Regions from separate parts of the Pseudomonas chlororaphis subsp. chlororaphis genome, predicted to be linked through region 1. Evidence: predicted binding sites of a transcription regulator. Region 1 holds the regulator's gene; each other region holds the start of a gene.
The links. Region 1 encodes FliA, which starts transcription of late flagellar genes. Its sites were predicted from a motif close to CTAAAGTTTNNNNNNNNNNNGCCGNTAA; they were not measured.
Positions count from the first base shown of each region.

Region 2: a site for FliA is predicted at 2,795-2,822, ahead of motA (flagellar motor stator protein MotA). Genes of this name have one in related genera too.
Region 3: a site for FliA is predicted at 1,593-1,620, ahead of C4K27_RS30015 (methyl-accepting chemotaxis protein). Genes of this name have one in related genera too.

Region 1 is NZ_CP027712.1:1,855,978-1,860,946, reverse strand. Features, by position in the region: gene C4K27_RS08465 (chemotaxis protein CheA) at 1-1,286, opposite strand, end outside; gene C4K27_RS08460 (protein phosphatase CheZ) at 1,299-2,087, opposite strand; gene C4K27_RS08455 (chemotaxis response regulator CheY) at 2,117-2,488, opposite strand; gene fliA (RNA polymerase sigma factor FliA) at 2,649-3,389, opposite strand; gene fleN (flagellar synthesis regulator FleN) at 3,386-4,216, opposite strand; gene flhF (flagellar biosynthesis GTPase FlhF) at 4,335-4,969, opposite strand, start outside.
Region 2 is NZ_CP027712.1:620,700-625,668, reverse strand. Features, by position in the region: gene rsgA (small ribosomal subunit biogenesis GTPase RsgA) at 1-743, shown strand, start outside; gene motB (flagellar motor protein MotB) at 831-1,871, opposite strand; gene motA (flagellar motor stator protein MotA) at 1,875-2,726, opposite strand; gene C4K27_RS02730 (HDOD domain-containing protein) at 2,893-4,431, shown strand; gene rhdA (thiosulfate sulfurtransferase) at 4,475-4,969, shown strand, end outside.
Region 3 is NZ_CP027712.1:6,572,039-6,577,007, reverse strand. Features, by position in the region: gene C4K27_RS30025 (NorM family multidrug efflux MATE transporter) at 1-465, opposite strand, end outside; gene C4K27_RS30020 (LysR substrate-binding domain-containing protein) at 622-1,542, shown strand; gene C4K27_RS30015 (methyl-accepting chemotaxis protein) at 1,732-3,708, shown strand; gene C4K27_RS30010 (Ca2+-dependent phosphoinositide-specific phospholipase C) at 3,822-4,793, shown strand; gene C4K27_RS30005 (ABC transporter six-transmembrane domain-containing protein) at 4,798-4,969, opposite strand, start outside.

The DNA of each region.
Region 1 (4,969 bases):
AAGTCGGCCGTGACCACGTCGAGGTTCGACACGGCCTTGGACATGGCTTCGTCGCCGCTGTTGAGCCCCAGGCGCACCAGGCGGTTACGCACCAGCACCAGCTCGCCGACCATGTTCATGATTTCGTCCAGCCGCGCGGTATCGACCCGCACGGTGGTTTCGGCTTCGCTGACCGGCTTTTCCGCCGGGGCGGCAGCCGGAGCACGAGCGGGCGCCGGAGCAGCGGCTGGAGCCGGTTTTGGCGTTTCGGCCTTGGCTTCGGGCTTCTTCACCGCTGGCTTGGCGATGGCGGCAGGCGCCGGAGCCGTGGCGGCCGTTGCGCTACCCACGGTCGCCGCGGCTGCGGGCACTTCAGAGAACTTGCCCTTGCCATGCAGCTCGTCGAGCAGGGATTCGAATTCCTGGTCGGTGATCAGGTCGCTACCGGCGGCGGCCGCGCTTGGCGCAGCCGGCGGTACCGCCGCTGCCACCGCGGAGTCCAGCGCATCGACCGCAAAGTTGCCTTTGCCATGCAGCTGATCCAGCAGGGCTTCGAACTCGTCATCGGTGATTTCATCGCTGGCCGCGGCTTTTTCCGCAGCCGGCGCCGTGGCCGAAGGGGCCACCGCATCCGGTGCGAACTGGCCCTTGCCGTGCAATTGATCGAGCAACGACTCGAACTCGGCATCGGTGATTTCGTCGCTGGCCGCTTCGCTGCCGGCGGCAGGCGTCGCGGGAGCAACAGCAGCCGGGGCTTCGGCCTCGGCCTTGGCGGCATTGAGCGAATCGAGCAGCTGCTCGAACTCGCTGTCGGTGATATCGCCGGACTCGCTTTCGGTCGACTCGGCGACCGGCTCGGCAACGGCTTCAACAACTGTCTCAACGTCGGCCACCGGCGCGGCGACCTCCTCGGCCCCCGCAGGCTCGGCCAGACGGGCCAGGGCAGCCAGCAGCTCCGGAGTGGCGGCGGTGATCTCGGTACGCTCGCGCACCTGGCCGAACATGCCGTTCACTGCGTCCAGCGCTTCGAGCACTACGTCCATCAGTTCCGCGTCGACGCGACGCTCACCCTTGCGCAGGATGTCGAACACGTTCTCGGCGATGTGGCAGCACTCCACCAGCTCGTTGAGCTGGAGGAAGCCGGCGCCCCCTTTTACAGTGTGAAAACCGCGAAAAATTGCGTTGAGCAGATCCGCATCGTCCGGTCGGCTTTCCAGCTCGACCAGTTGTTCGGACAGTTGCTCTAGAATCTCGCCGGCCTCAACCAGAAAATCCTGAAGGATTTCTTCATCGGCGCCGAAGCTCATGTATGGGTGCTCCTAGAATCCAAGGCTGGAAAGCAAATCGTCGACATCGTCCTGACCGGATACAACGTCTTCACGTTTATCGGCATGAATCTGCGGACCTTCACCCTTGGCCAGATGTTTTTGCGGATCTTTTTCAGCGAGGATCGATTCACGGTCATGTTCGATGCCGGCAAAACGATCGACCTGGCTGGCCATCAGGACCAGTTTGAGCAGGTTGCTCTCGACTTCGGTGACCAACTGGGTCACGCGCTTGATCACCTGACCGGTCAGGTCCTGGTAGTCCTGCGCCAGCAGAATGTCGTTGAGGTTGCTCGATACCGCACGCGTGTCTTGCTCGCTGCGGGTCAGGAAACCGTCCACCCGGCGGGCCAGGTCGCGGAATTCCTCGGCGCCCAGTTCGCGGCGCATGAAACGCCCCCAATCGGCGCTCAGGGCCTGGGCTTCGCTACTCAGGCCATTGACCAGCGGGGTGGCGCTCTCGACCAGATCCATGGTGCGGTTGGCCGCGGCCTCGGTCAGCCTGACCACATAGGACAGGCGCTCGGTGGCATCCGTGATCTGTGAAACTTCCTCGGCTTGCGGCATATGCGGGTCAATCTGGAAATTGACGATGGCGCTATGCAGCTCGCGGGTGAGCTTGCCGACCTCCTGGTACAGGCCGCGGTCACGGGTCTGGTTGAGCTCATGGATCAGTTGCACGGCTTCGCCGAACTTGCCTTTTTCAAGGCTGTCGACCAGTTCGAGTGCGTGTTTTTTCAGGGTCGATTCGAAATCGCCCAATGAAGATTCGTTGTGCTCCATAGCTCCCCCGTGGCGGAATGATTCCACTCTCAACCGATGCGTTCGAAGATCTTCTCGATCTTCTCTTTCAACGCCTGGGCCGTGAAGGGCTTGACCACATAACCGTTTACGCCGGCCTGGGCAGCTTCGATGATTTGTTCGCGCTTGGCTTCAGCGGTCACCATGAGTACCGGCAGGTGCTTGAGTTTTTCATCGGCGCGCACATGGCGCAGCAGATCGATACCGGTCATGCCGGGCATGTTCCAGTCCGTTACCAGAAAGTCGATGCTCCCACTGTTGAGGACCGGAATGGCGGTGGTGCCATCGTCAGCCTCGACCGTGTTGGTGAACCCCAGGTCACGCAACAGGTTTTTTATGATCCGCCGCATCGTTGAGAAGTCATCAACGATGAGGATTTTCATGTTCTTGTCCAATTCGACCTCCAAGCAGTCTTAAACGCGTCCAGCACCTGAACGCGCCATTCAATCAATCAGGCAGAGCACTCAACGACTGCATGGAATACACACCGCAAGTCCGGCCACGTCGTGCCAGTCTCGTCCGCAGTGTCCCCCACACTGCCTGTCAGCGCGCTCGCCACTCTCCCAAACGCCCCCGCAAACGGGCCGCGCACTGGCTGTGTAACTGGCTGACCCGCGATTCGCTGACCCCCAGGACCTCACCGATTTCCTTGAGGTTCAGCTCTTCGTCGTAGTACAGCGCCAAGACCAGTCGCTCACGCTCCGGCAAATTGGCAATCGCGTCCGCCAGCGCGGCCTGGAAACGTTCGTCCTCCAGGTCGCGCGACGGCTCGAGATGAGCACTCGCGCCATCCTCATGCAGCCCTTCATGCTCGCCGTCCTGCAACAGGTCGTCGAAGCTGAACAGGCGACTGCCCAAGGTGTCGTTCAAAATCCCGTAATAATCGTCGAGACTCAATTGAAGTTCGGCCGCAACTTCATGATCTTTAGCGTCACGACCGGTTTTAGCTTCAATTGCGCGAATGGCATCGCTCACCATCCGGGTATTGCGATGTACCGAACGCGGCGCCCAGTCACCTTTACGGACCTCATCGAGCATCGCACCACGGATACGGATACCCGCGTAGGTCTCGAAACTCGCGCCCTTGCTCGCGTCGTACTTGGTCGACACTTCGAGCAGACCGATCATCCCGGCCTGGATCAGGTCTTCGACCTGGACACTGGCCGGCAGGCGCGCCAGCAAGTGATAGGCAATACGCTTGACCAGCGGCGCATAGCGCTCGATCAATTCGTACTGGCTGTCACGTGCCGACTTTTTGTAAAGGTTGTAGCCGCTGGCGCTCATAGCACCGGTCCCGCTGTCTGATGCACGAGCCGCTCGACGAAAAATTCCAGATGTCCGCGTGGGTTGGCCGGCAACGGCCAGGTATCGACCTTCTGCGCGATGGCCTTGAATGCCAGCGCGCATTTCGAACGCGGAAACGCCTCATAGACCGCACGCTGCTTTTGCACGGCCTTGCGCACGCATTCGTCGTAAGGCACGGCGCCGACATATTGTAGGGCCACGTCCAGGAAGCGATCCGTGACCTTGGTCAACTTGGCGAACAGATTGCGCCCCTCCTGCGGGCTCTGCGCCATGTTGGCGAGCACGCGGAAGCGGTTCATGCCGTAGTCGCGGTTGAGCAGCTTGATCAGCGCGTAGGCGTCGGTGATCGAGGTCGGCTCGTCGCAGACCACCAGCAACACTTCCTGGGCCGCGCGGACGAAGCTGACCACCGAGTCGCCGATGCCGGCGGCGGTGTCGATCACCAGCACATCGAGGTTGTCGCCGATGTCGCTGAAAGCCTGGATCAGGCCGGCATGCTGCGCCGGGCTCAGATGAACCATGCTCTGGGTGCCGGACGCCGCCGGCACGATACGGATTCCACCCGGCCCCTGCAGCAGCACATCGCGCAGCTCGCAGCGGCCTTCGATCACGTCGGCGAGGGTCCGTTTGGGGGTCAGCCCCAATAGCACGTCGACGTTGGCCAGGCCCAGGTCGGCGTCCAGCAGCATGACGCGCCGGCCGAGCTCCGCTAGGGCCAGGGACAAGTTCACTGACACGTTAGTCTTGCCGACGCCACCTTTGCCGCCGGTCACCGCGATCACCTGTACGGGATGCATGCTGCCCATGTTCGTTCTTTACCTTGTCTTACTTAGACGGGGCCACATAACTGGCTGCGCGTTCACCAACGGAACAATGCCTGGCAGACCATCGATGTAGGTACATTGCAATCTTTTCATGATTCCCTCAGCCAACCCGCTTGGTCGGGTTGTGGTAGAGGTCAGCGAACATGTCAGCCATGGCTTCTTCGCTGGGTTCTTCCTGCATCTGCACGCTCACCGCACGACTGACCAGCTGGTGACGGCGCGGCAAGTGCAGATCGTCCGGAATCCGCGGGCCATCGGTCAGATAGGCAACAGGGAGTTCATGACTGATCGCCAGGCTCAACACCTCACCAAGGCTGGCGGTTTCATCCAGTTTAGTCAGGATGCAGCCGGCCAGCCCGCAACGCTTGTAGCTGTGGTATGCGGCGGTTAGAACCTGTTTCTGGCTGGTGGTTGCCAAGACCAGATAATTTTTTGCCCGGATGCCACGTCCGGCCAGGCTTTCCAGCTGCATGCGCAGGGCCGGGTCGCTGGCTTGCAGGCCGGCGGTGTCGATCAGCACCACACGCTTGCGCAGCAGCGGATCGAGGGCTTGCGCCAGGGACTGGCCCGGGTCGACATGGGTCACCGAGACATTGAGGATCCGGCCCAGGGTCTTGAGCTGTTCCTGGGCGCCGATGCGGTAGCTGTCCATGCTCACCAGCGCGATGTTCTGCGCGCCGTACTTGAGTACATAACGCGCGGCCAGCTTGGCCAGGGTGGTGGTCTTGCCCATGC
Region 2 (4,969 bases), 1.2 Mb from region 1:
TCGGGGTGATCGTCGCGCAACTGCCGCGCCACACCGAACTCTGCCGCCCTGACAGCCGCGGCCAGCTCAAGCCGGTCGCCGCCAACGTCGACATGATCGTGATCGTCTTCGCCCCGCTGCCCGAGCCCCATGCCAACCTGATCGACCGTTACCTGGTGGCGGCCGAACATGCCGGCATCCGCCCGCTGCTGTTGCTCAACAAGTTCGACCTGATCGACGAGCAGAATGCCCCCGCCCTGAACGCCTTGCTGGCGGTCTACCGGCAACTGGGCTATCCGGTGCTGGAAGTCTCGGCGCACCACGGCAATGGCATGGAACAGTTGCAAGCACAGCTGGACGGACGGATCAGCGTGTTCGTCGGCCAGTCGGGCGTGGGCAAGTCGTCGCTGGTGAACAGCCTGCTGCCGGAAGTCGAAACCCGCGTCGGGCCTTTGTCGGAGCTGTCCGGCCAGGGCACCCACACCACCACCACCGCGCGCCTGTTCCACTTCCCGGGCGGTGGCGAACTGATCGACTCCCCGGGGATTCGCGAATTCGGCCTGGGCCACGTCAGTCGCGCCGATGTCGAAGCGGGTTTCATCGAGTTCAACGACCTGCTGGGCACCTGCCGTTTCCGCGACTGCAAGCATGACCGCGAACCGGGCTGCGCCCTGCTCAAGGCCCTGGAAGACGGCCGGATCCAGCAGCAGCGGATGAACAGCTATCGCTCGATCATCGCCAGCCTGCCGGACAGCAGCTATTAATAGGTAGCCCCCACGCAGAAACAAAAAAGGCCGCGATGATCGCGGCCTTTTTCATGGGCCCTCTTTTATAGGGCCTGTTGCCAGCGGTTACTGCGCGGCTGGAGGCGTAGCGGCGGGTGCAGCCGGGCCTTCGGTCTTCGGCGCTGCGTCGTCGAAGATATTCAATCGCTCGCGCAACTCATGGGCCGGCAAAGGCTCCTGCTCCGGCGGCAAGGCGTTCGGGTCGACCGGCACTTCGCCCGGGGCGCCCTGGCCCTGGGTCGGTGCCGGGGCCTCGGGAGCGACTTCGCCTTCGATCGCGCGCTGGGCCTTTTTGGTCAGCACCACGATGTCGATACGCCGGTTGATCGGGTTGAACGGGTCCTTGCGATCGAACAGCGATGACGAGGCATACCCCACCACGCGAGCCACCTGGCCGTCCGGATAGCTGCCCGCCACCAGCGCCCGACGCGCGGCGTTGGCACGGTTGGCCGAAAGCTCCCAGTTGCCGAAATCGCCGGTGCCCGAGTAAGGCTTGGCATCGGTGTGACCGCTGATGCTGATCTTGTTCGGCACCGCCTTGATGGTGTCGGCCATGGCCAGCAGGATGTCCTCGAAGTACGGCTTCAGGCGCGCACTGCCGGAGTCGAACATCGGCCGGTTTTCCGAATCGATGATCTGGATACGCAGGCCGTCCGGAGTGATCTCGAACAGGATCTGGTCCTTGAACTTCTGCAATTGCGGGTTTTCTTCGACCTTGTTCTGCAGCTCTTGAAGCAACAGCTCCAGACGCTCTCTTTCCACCTGCTCGGCCATGCTCTCGACCTGATCGGTGTCGACCGTGACCTTGTCCGGTTGCGGCTGCGACTTGATCTCCGGGTTGAGGGTGTTTTCCGGCGCCAGCTCGGGAGAACCGCCCAGGTCGATGATGTAGGGCGTGCCGCTTTCCGAGAAGCCGATCGGGTCCTTGAAGTAACCGGCAATGGCGATCTTCTGTTCCGGGGTGGCAGTGGACAGCAGCCACAGCACCAGGAAGAACGCCATCATCGCCGTGGCGAAGTCGGCGAAGGCGATCTTCCATGCCCCGCCGTGATGCCCGCCGGCAAAGCGCTTGACGCGCTTGATGATAATCGGCTGATTGTTTTCCATGGCTTAGCGACCGCGAACCGCTTGTTCCAGCTCGGCGAAGCTCGGACGGTGCGCCGGATACAGGACCTTGCGCCCGAACTCCACGGCCAGCGAGGGCGGCATGCCGGAAGCCGAGGCCACCAGGGAGGCCTTGATGGCTTCGTAGACGTTCAGCTCTTCCTTGGCGTCGTGGGCCAGGGAATGAGCCAGCGGGCCGAAGAAGCCGTAGGCCGCGAGAATACCGAAGAAGGTACCGACCAACGCCGCACCTACGTGCAGGCCGATGGACTTCTGGTCGCCATCGCCCAGGGATGCCATGGTCACCACGATACCCAGTACCGCCGCGACGATACCGAAACCCGGCATGCCGTCGGCGATGCCGTTGACCGCATGGGACGGATGTTCGAGGTCTTCCTTGAGGCTGAACAGCTCCATGTCGAACAGGCCTTCCAGCTCGTGGGGAGCCATGTTGCCGGAGGACATGATGCGCAGGTAGTCACAGATGAACGCGGTCATGCGTTCGTCTTTGAGCACGGATGGGTACTTGGCGAAAATCGGGCTGGCGGCGGCGTCTTCAATATCGCCCTCGATCGCCATCATGCCTTCGCGGCGGCTCTTGTTGAGGATCTCGTAGATCAGGCCCAGCACTTCCAAGTAGAAAGTCTGGGAAAAACGCGAACCGAACATCCCCAAGGACTTCTTGAGCACGTGCATGGTCATGTAGCCGGGGTTCGCCTGCAGGAACGCCCCCAGCGCGGCGCCGCCGATAATCAAGACCTCGAAAGGCTGGATCAGGGCGGCAATCTTGCCGTGAGAAAGCACGTATCCGCCGAGCACGCTCGCGAACACGACGATGATGCCGATAATTTTAGCCATAGGTAGGAAGGTACTTACTGAGTCGGGTTCAAGGTCATATTCGGAAGTTCTTAAAACTCTTCTTCTACTTATCGGCAAAACTGCGCCAGACTATAGGCCGTTAAGGCGAAAAGCCAGTTTGGCCCGCTCTGGGCGTGTTTACAGCAGACGATGATTGCGCCCAGCCATGTCTAATGAAACGACAGTCCCAACTACCGCCCCCCACTCCCTCGAATCCTGGATAAAGCTGCTTGACGCGGTCCGCCTGCCGGTGCCGCAGGCCAGCCATGACCGAGTCTGCAAAGCCATCAGGGACAATCGCAGCTCATTGCGCGACATTGCCGACCTGATGCAGGACAGCCCCGCGCTGGCCTTGAGCGTGATTCGCGAAGCCAATCGCCACACCCACGGCAGCATGAGCGAGCCGGCCGAGAACCTCGAGGTCGCCCTCAACCGCCTGGGCCTGGCGCGTACCGAAGAGTTGCTCGCCCGCCTGCCCGCCCAGCCCGAGCAGGAGATCCCGGTCGGGCTGCGCCAGTTGCAACTGATCAGCCAGCACGCGACCCAACAGGCCAACGGTTTTTTCGCCGGGCGCCTGGCCAGGCTCTGGCAGGACATTCACTGGGGCAGCCTGCTGTTTCTCTCGCCGCTGTGGCCCTTGGCGCTGGCCTATCCAAAACTGCTCGAAGAGTGGGAGCTGCGTGTCGTCCATAAAGCCGAACCGGCCCAGGAGGTCGAGCAGGAACTGTTCGGCGTCGGCCTGCTTCAGTTGGGCCAGGCCCTGGTGGAGGTCTGGCACTTGCCGATCTGGGTACAGCAAGGCTACCGCCTGCTGATCGACGAGCAGGACCAGTTGGTCAAGGCCCTGCATATCGCCCGGGACAATGCCCATCCGCTGCACCAGCGACAATGCCTGGATGCCGATCCGGCCCTGCAGCGCTGGCTGAACCAACCGGCCAACAGCGTGCTGCTGGCCAACGCCCTGGCCCTGTCGGCGCAAGAGTCCTGGACCGGCCCGCACTGCATGCGCTGGCAATACCTGACCAGCCTGTACCTGCAAATGCCGATGGACGAACTGCAACAACAGTTGCACCAGCAAGCCGCGCAGAGTGCCCGACATCACCGCATGCCCGATCTGTGGCACCCGGCCGAGGCGCTGCTCTGGCCCTGGGAGGCCCGGCGCGTGCATCGCGGCGAGCTCCCGGTTCCCGCACCGACCGCAGAAGATCTGGCCAAGTGGCGCAAGCAATGCAGCGAATTGCTGGTGGAACCCAGCCGCTTCAGCAATGCCATGCACCTGACCACCTTTGCCCGCGACGCCCTGGTGGCGTGCGGCATGCGCCGGGTGATGCTGCTGATGGTCGACCGCACGCGGACCCAGTTACGCGTGCATCAGATCGCCGGGCTGCCTGCGCCCGCCATGAACCTGGCATTGACGATCAACCAGAGCAGCGTATTGCAAAGGCTGCTGGACGCTCCGGCGCAAGTGCGCCTGACGCCGACCAACAACGCCCAGTTCTCCGCCCGTCTGCCCGCCAGCCTGCGCACGCTGTTTCGTGGCGAGCACCTGCTGATGCGCTCGGTGCCCAGCAATGGCCGGGTAATCATGCTGATCGTCGCCGACCAGGGCGGCCAACCCTTCTCGGAAATCTCCGTACAGGCGTTCGGCAAGACCGCGCAGTGCATCGAAAAGGCCCTGCACAGCTTTACCAACCGCAGCCGCTGACGCTTGCGCTACAATCCCTCCCTTTGTGCCCTGGAGACCTCACATGCCTGACTTCTCTGGCTTGCCGCTGGTGATCGAGCCGAGCGACCTGCTCCCTCGCCTCGACGCCCGCAAACTGATTCTGGTGGACCTGACCAGCGCCGCCCGCTATGCCGCGGGCCATATCCCCGGCGCGCACTTCGTCGATCCCAAGCGTACCCAGCTCGGTCAGGCACCGGCGCCAGGGCTGATGCCGCCACAGGCGGCCCTTGAAGCCCTGTTCGGCGAACTGGGGCATAACCCGGACGCGGTCTACGTGGTCTATGACGATGAAGGCGGCGGCTGGGCCGGGCGCTTCATCTGGCTGCTGGATGTCATCGGCCACTCCCGTTACCACTACCTGGACGGCGGGCTGCTGGCCTGGCTGGCAGACGGCCTGCCGGTCTCGAATGAAGTCCCGGCGGCCGTCGGCGGCCCTGTCGCCCTGACCCTGCACGACGAACCGACCGCCACCCGCGAATACTTGCAAAGCCGTCTTGGCGCGGCCGACCTGGCGATC
Region 3 (4,969 bases), 2.1 Mb from region 1:
GCCGATGGCGCTGGTGAAGCCGCGCAGGGCCATGAAGCTCAGGTAGCCGGGTAGGGCGAACGGCAGGATCAGCAGGAACTGGCCGGCGGACTGCACGTTGGTTTCGGTCTGGCCGAACAGCAGCAACACCGGCTTGAGGTTCCACAGCAGCAGGCCGGCGACCAGCGCCATCAGCCACGCCAGCCAGAGGCCGGCCTGGGTCAGGCGCGCGGCGCCTTCGATGTCGCCGGCGCCCTGGCGAATCGCGACCAGGGTGCCGACCGCTGCGATCACGCCGATGCAGAAGATCGACACGAACGAATAGGTGGCCGCGCCCAGGCCACCGCCGGCCAGGGCTTCCGGGCTGAGGCGGGCCATCATCAGGGTGTCGGTCAGCACCATCAGCATATGCGCCAACTGTGAGGCGATCAGCGGCCCGGCCAGCCGCAGGATGGCCCAGAGTTCGGTGCGTGCTGGATGCTGCATGGTCATCGGTCTCGATACGGGGGAGGCAGTTAAGAGGGTTGATTCTCAGCGCTCTGGGCGACTTTCACAAAGGGATAAAAACGATTGGTGGCATGATTAAAACTCATGCTTGCGGATTCTGGTAAGTTGGCGCCATTGCGCCTGTGGAGTGCTGCCATGCCCCGTCGTCTTCCGCCCCTGTATGCCTTGCGCGCCTTTGAAGCCGCGGCGCGATACAGCTCGTTCACCCGCGCGGCCGAGGAGCTGTCGATCACCCAGAGTGCGGTCAGCCGGCATATCCGTACCCTGGAAGACCACTTCGCCTGCCGGCTGTTCCAGCGCAGCGGGCGCAATCTGCAACTGACCGAAGCCGCGCGCCTGCTGCTGCCAGGCATCCGCGAGGGCTTCACCGCTCTCGAGCGCGCCTGCAATACCTTGCGCGCCGAAGACGGCATCCTGCGCATGAAGGCGCCCTCGACCCTGACCATGCGCTGGCTGCTGGCGCGCCTGAGCCGGTTCCGCCATCTGCAACCGGGCAACGAGGTGCAACTGACCAGTGCCTGGATGGACGTCGATTCGGTGGACTTCAACCAGGAGCCCTTCGACTGCGCGGTGCTGCTGAGCAACGGCCACTTTCCGCCGGACTGGGAGGCCAGCTACCTGTTTCCGGAACTGCTGATCCCGGTGGGCGCGCCGAACCTGCTCAACGACCAGCCGTGGGATGTAGCGCGGCTGGCGGCCACCGAGCTGCTGCACCCGACCCCGGATCGCCGCGACTGGCGCAACTGGCTGGAGCGCATGGGCCTGTCCGAGCAGGTCTCGCTCAAGGGCGGGCAGGTCTTCGACACCTTGGAACTGGGCATGATCGCCGCGGCCCGCGGCTACGGGGTTTCCATGGGCGACCTGCTGATGGTGGCCGAGGATGTGGCCCAGGGGCGCCTGAGCCTGCCCTGGCCGACGGCGGTGGCCAGTGGCGAGAATTACTACCTGGTCTGGCCCAAGACCCGGCCTGGAGGTGAACGTTTGCGCCGCCTGAGCGATTTTCTCCAGAACGAGGTCCGCGCCATGCAATTGCCCGACGTAGAGCGTCTCGGCTGAAACGATGAAGGCCCCGTGACCAGGGGCCTGCGCGATACCCGTGCAACTCGCTCAAGTATTGAGCGGCGCCGCCGAATCCTTGGAAGTGGAACCTTCGTTCTGAAAGGTTTCGACATCTCATTCTTATTAGAACCATTGCCGAGCGTGTGACGCGATCAGGACGATCCGGTCTCTCGGCCAGGAGCTGTCATGCCTCAACCTCGTGCCCGGATCGCCTCGCAGCTTGGTCTCGCACTCGCCGTGGTACTGGCGATCGTGATCAGCGGCAGTACTGTCTTCGCCCTGCGCTCGCTGGACGCCGCCAACCTCGCCACCCGGGAAGAACACCTGGCCAGTGAGGCACGGCTGCTGGCCGACCAGCTCAATACCTTCCACGGCACCTTGCGCGAAAGCACCCAGCGCCTGAGCGGGCTGTTCGAAAAGCGTTTCAGCGGCGGCCTGAGCCTGCATCCGGACCAGCCGGTGACCGTGGCCGGTACCCAGACCCCGGGCCTGCACCTGGGTGATGTTGTGCTGAACAACAATTTCGAGGAGGTCGACGAGTTCAAGCAGATGACCGCCGGCGTGGCGACGGTGTTCGTGCGCAGCGGTGACGACTTCATCCGCGTCAGCACCTCGCTGAGTAAGCAGGACGGCAGCCGCGCCATCGGCACCCTGCTGGACCACGCGCACCCGGCTTACCAGAAACTCATGGCGGGGCAGAGCTATGTCGGCCGCGCGCTGCTCTTCGAGCGCCTGTACATGACCCAATACACGCCGGTGAGGGACAGCGCCGGCCAGGTGATTGCGGTGCTGTTCGTCGGCTTCGACTACACCGACGCGCAGAACGCCCAGTTCGACAACCTCAAGCGCTTCCGCATCGGCCAGACCGGTTCCCTGGCGTTGCTCGACGAACAGCAAAAGTGGCTGGTGCCGCCGGCCGGCGTGCAGGCCCTGGAACCGGCGGGGGCGACCATCGCTGAACTGGCCAGGCAGCCGGGCAAGGGCAACTTCTGGAGCGACAAGAACGAGGACTTCTACAGTGTCGCCGTCCCTTTCGAAGGTGGGCCCTGGTCGGTGGTGGCGAGCATGCCGAAGGCCGAAATCCGTGCGGTGACCTGGAGCGTCGGTCTGCGGCTGGTCATCGGCAGCCTGTTGGCAATGCTGCTGGCGGTGGGCGCCACGGTCTGGCTGCTGCGCAGCAAGCTTGCGCCGCTGGGCGACCTGGTGCGCCAGGCCGATGCCTTGGGCAAAGGCGACCTGAGTGCGCGCCTGAATGTCTCCAGCCAGGATGAGATCGGCCAGTTGGCAGGCAGCTTCAACCAGATGGGCCAGGCCCTGTCGACCATGGTCGAGCACATCCGCAAGGCCGCCGCGGAGGTCAATGGCCGGGCCCAGGCGTTGTCCGGGTTGTCGGGCGGGGCGTACGAGGGCATGGAACAGCAGTCGGGCGAGATCAGCAGCATGGCCGGGGCGGTGGAGGAGTTCAGCGCCACCTCGCTGAATATCGCCGACAACATGGGCAACACCGAGCGCCTGGCCCAGGAAAATGCCCAGCAGACCCGGATTGGCCGCACCTCGATGGAGGAAGCCTCGGCGTCGCTGGAGCAGATCGCCGGCGCCTTGAACAGCACGGCCACGGTGATCAATACCCTGGGCCAGCGCTCCGAGGAAATTGGTGGCATCGTCGGGGTGATCACCGCGATTGCCGACCAGACCAACCTGCTGGCGCTCAACGCCGCCATCGAGGCCGCACGCGCCGGCGAGCAAGGCCGCGGCTTTGCAGTGGTCGCCGACGAGGTACGCAATCTGGCCTCGCGCACCCGCGAAGCCACCGACGAAATCTCGGGGATGATCAACAGCATCCAGCAGGAAACCGGCAACGCCATCGCCACCATGGAGCAGGGCAATGTGTTGATGCAGGAAGGCCTGTCGCGCAACGCCAATGTCGCCTCGGCCCTGGCGCGCATCGACGAACAGAGCCGCTCGGCCGGCCAGCAGTTCGCCGCGATCACCACCGCGACCCAGGAGCAGAGCAGCACGGCGACCCTGCTCAGCAGCAATCTGCAGAGCATTGCCCTGGCCAACAGCGAACAGCGCGAAGTGGTATCGAACCTGGCGATCACCGCCAAGGAGCTGGAGAAGCTGGCGGCGGACTTGCGCCAGGAGGTCGATCGGTTCCGTTGATAGCGGTTGCGTGGCCGTTGGCCGCGGCTGGGGAGGCAGATTGCAAATGCGCGGGGCTGGGCTAAACCATAGGGGCGATTTCCCTACAGGATGCCTTCCCGGCAGGAGCTGACATGTCCCGTCTCACTGGTTTTGCCCTCCGTACCGCCGTGCTGCCCCTGGCACTGGCCAGCCAGATGGCGTCCAGCCAGGAGGCCGTGGGATTCATTTCCCCGGCGTCCTGGTACACCGCCTTCAACGCTATCGCCCAGGTGGCATGCCATAACTGCTACGAAAAACAGTACGCCGGCACCTTTACCAGCGTGCTCGATAGCGTGCGCACCCTGGAGCTGGACTTCTGGGACCAACGCGATGCGGTCACCGGAGGTTCGCCCCGCCACTGGTTCGTGCGGCACAACCCCGGCAGCCTGTTCCAGTCCGGCAATGACAACAATTGCACCGGCGACGGCAACGGCACCAACGACCTCGAGGCCTGCCTCAACGACATCAAACTCTGGAGCGACAGCCATCCCGGGCACTTCCCGATTACCCTGATCCTCGACAAGAAGCAGGGCTGGTCGAAGGAAAGCTCCGGGCGTACGCCGAAAGACTTCGATGACCTGGTCAGCCGGATTTTCCAGGGCAAGCTCTACACCCCGGGCGACCTGGCCCAGCACCTGGGTGTCAGCAGCAGTGCCTTGCAGGGCTCGCTCAAGGGCAAGTCCTGGCCGACCGCCAGCCAACTGCAGGGCAAGGTGCTGTTGGTGCTCAACCACTCGGAGAACCAGAAGCTCTCGCAATACGCCGAGGCCCGCACCACCAGCGCCAAGGTGTTCATTTCCCCGGTCACCAACGGCCAGAACGATGTCAGTGGCGAGGTCAGCGGCATGTCCAGGACGTCGTCCGGCTACGTGGCCATGAACAACATGGGCAAGGGCGACAAGCAGTGGGCCGCGCAAGCCTTTGCCTACAGCCACATCGGTCGCGTGTGGGGCGATGACGGCGTGTCATTCACCCAGCACATCGCCGAGAAGGTCAATCTGTCGGCGTATTACAAATTCGCCGAGGCCAAGGATGGCAACGGCTATCGCATCCGGCCGTTCTGAGGTTTCAGAGGGGCTCGGCCGGTTCGGCGAGCCCCGGGTCCACCCGCTTGCCGATATCCCGCAGGCGCGCCAGTTGGTCGACCATGGTCGGCGCTTCATCCAGGCTGCTGACAAAGGTCCACAGGTAGGTCATCACCGCGTATACATGCCCGGCCTTGACCCCCTCGGTCAGGGCC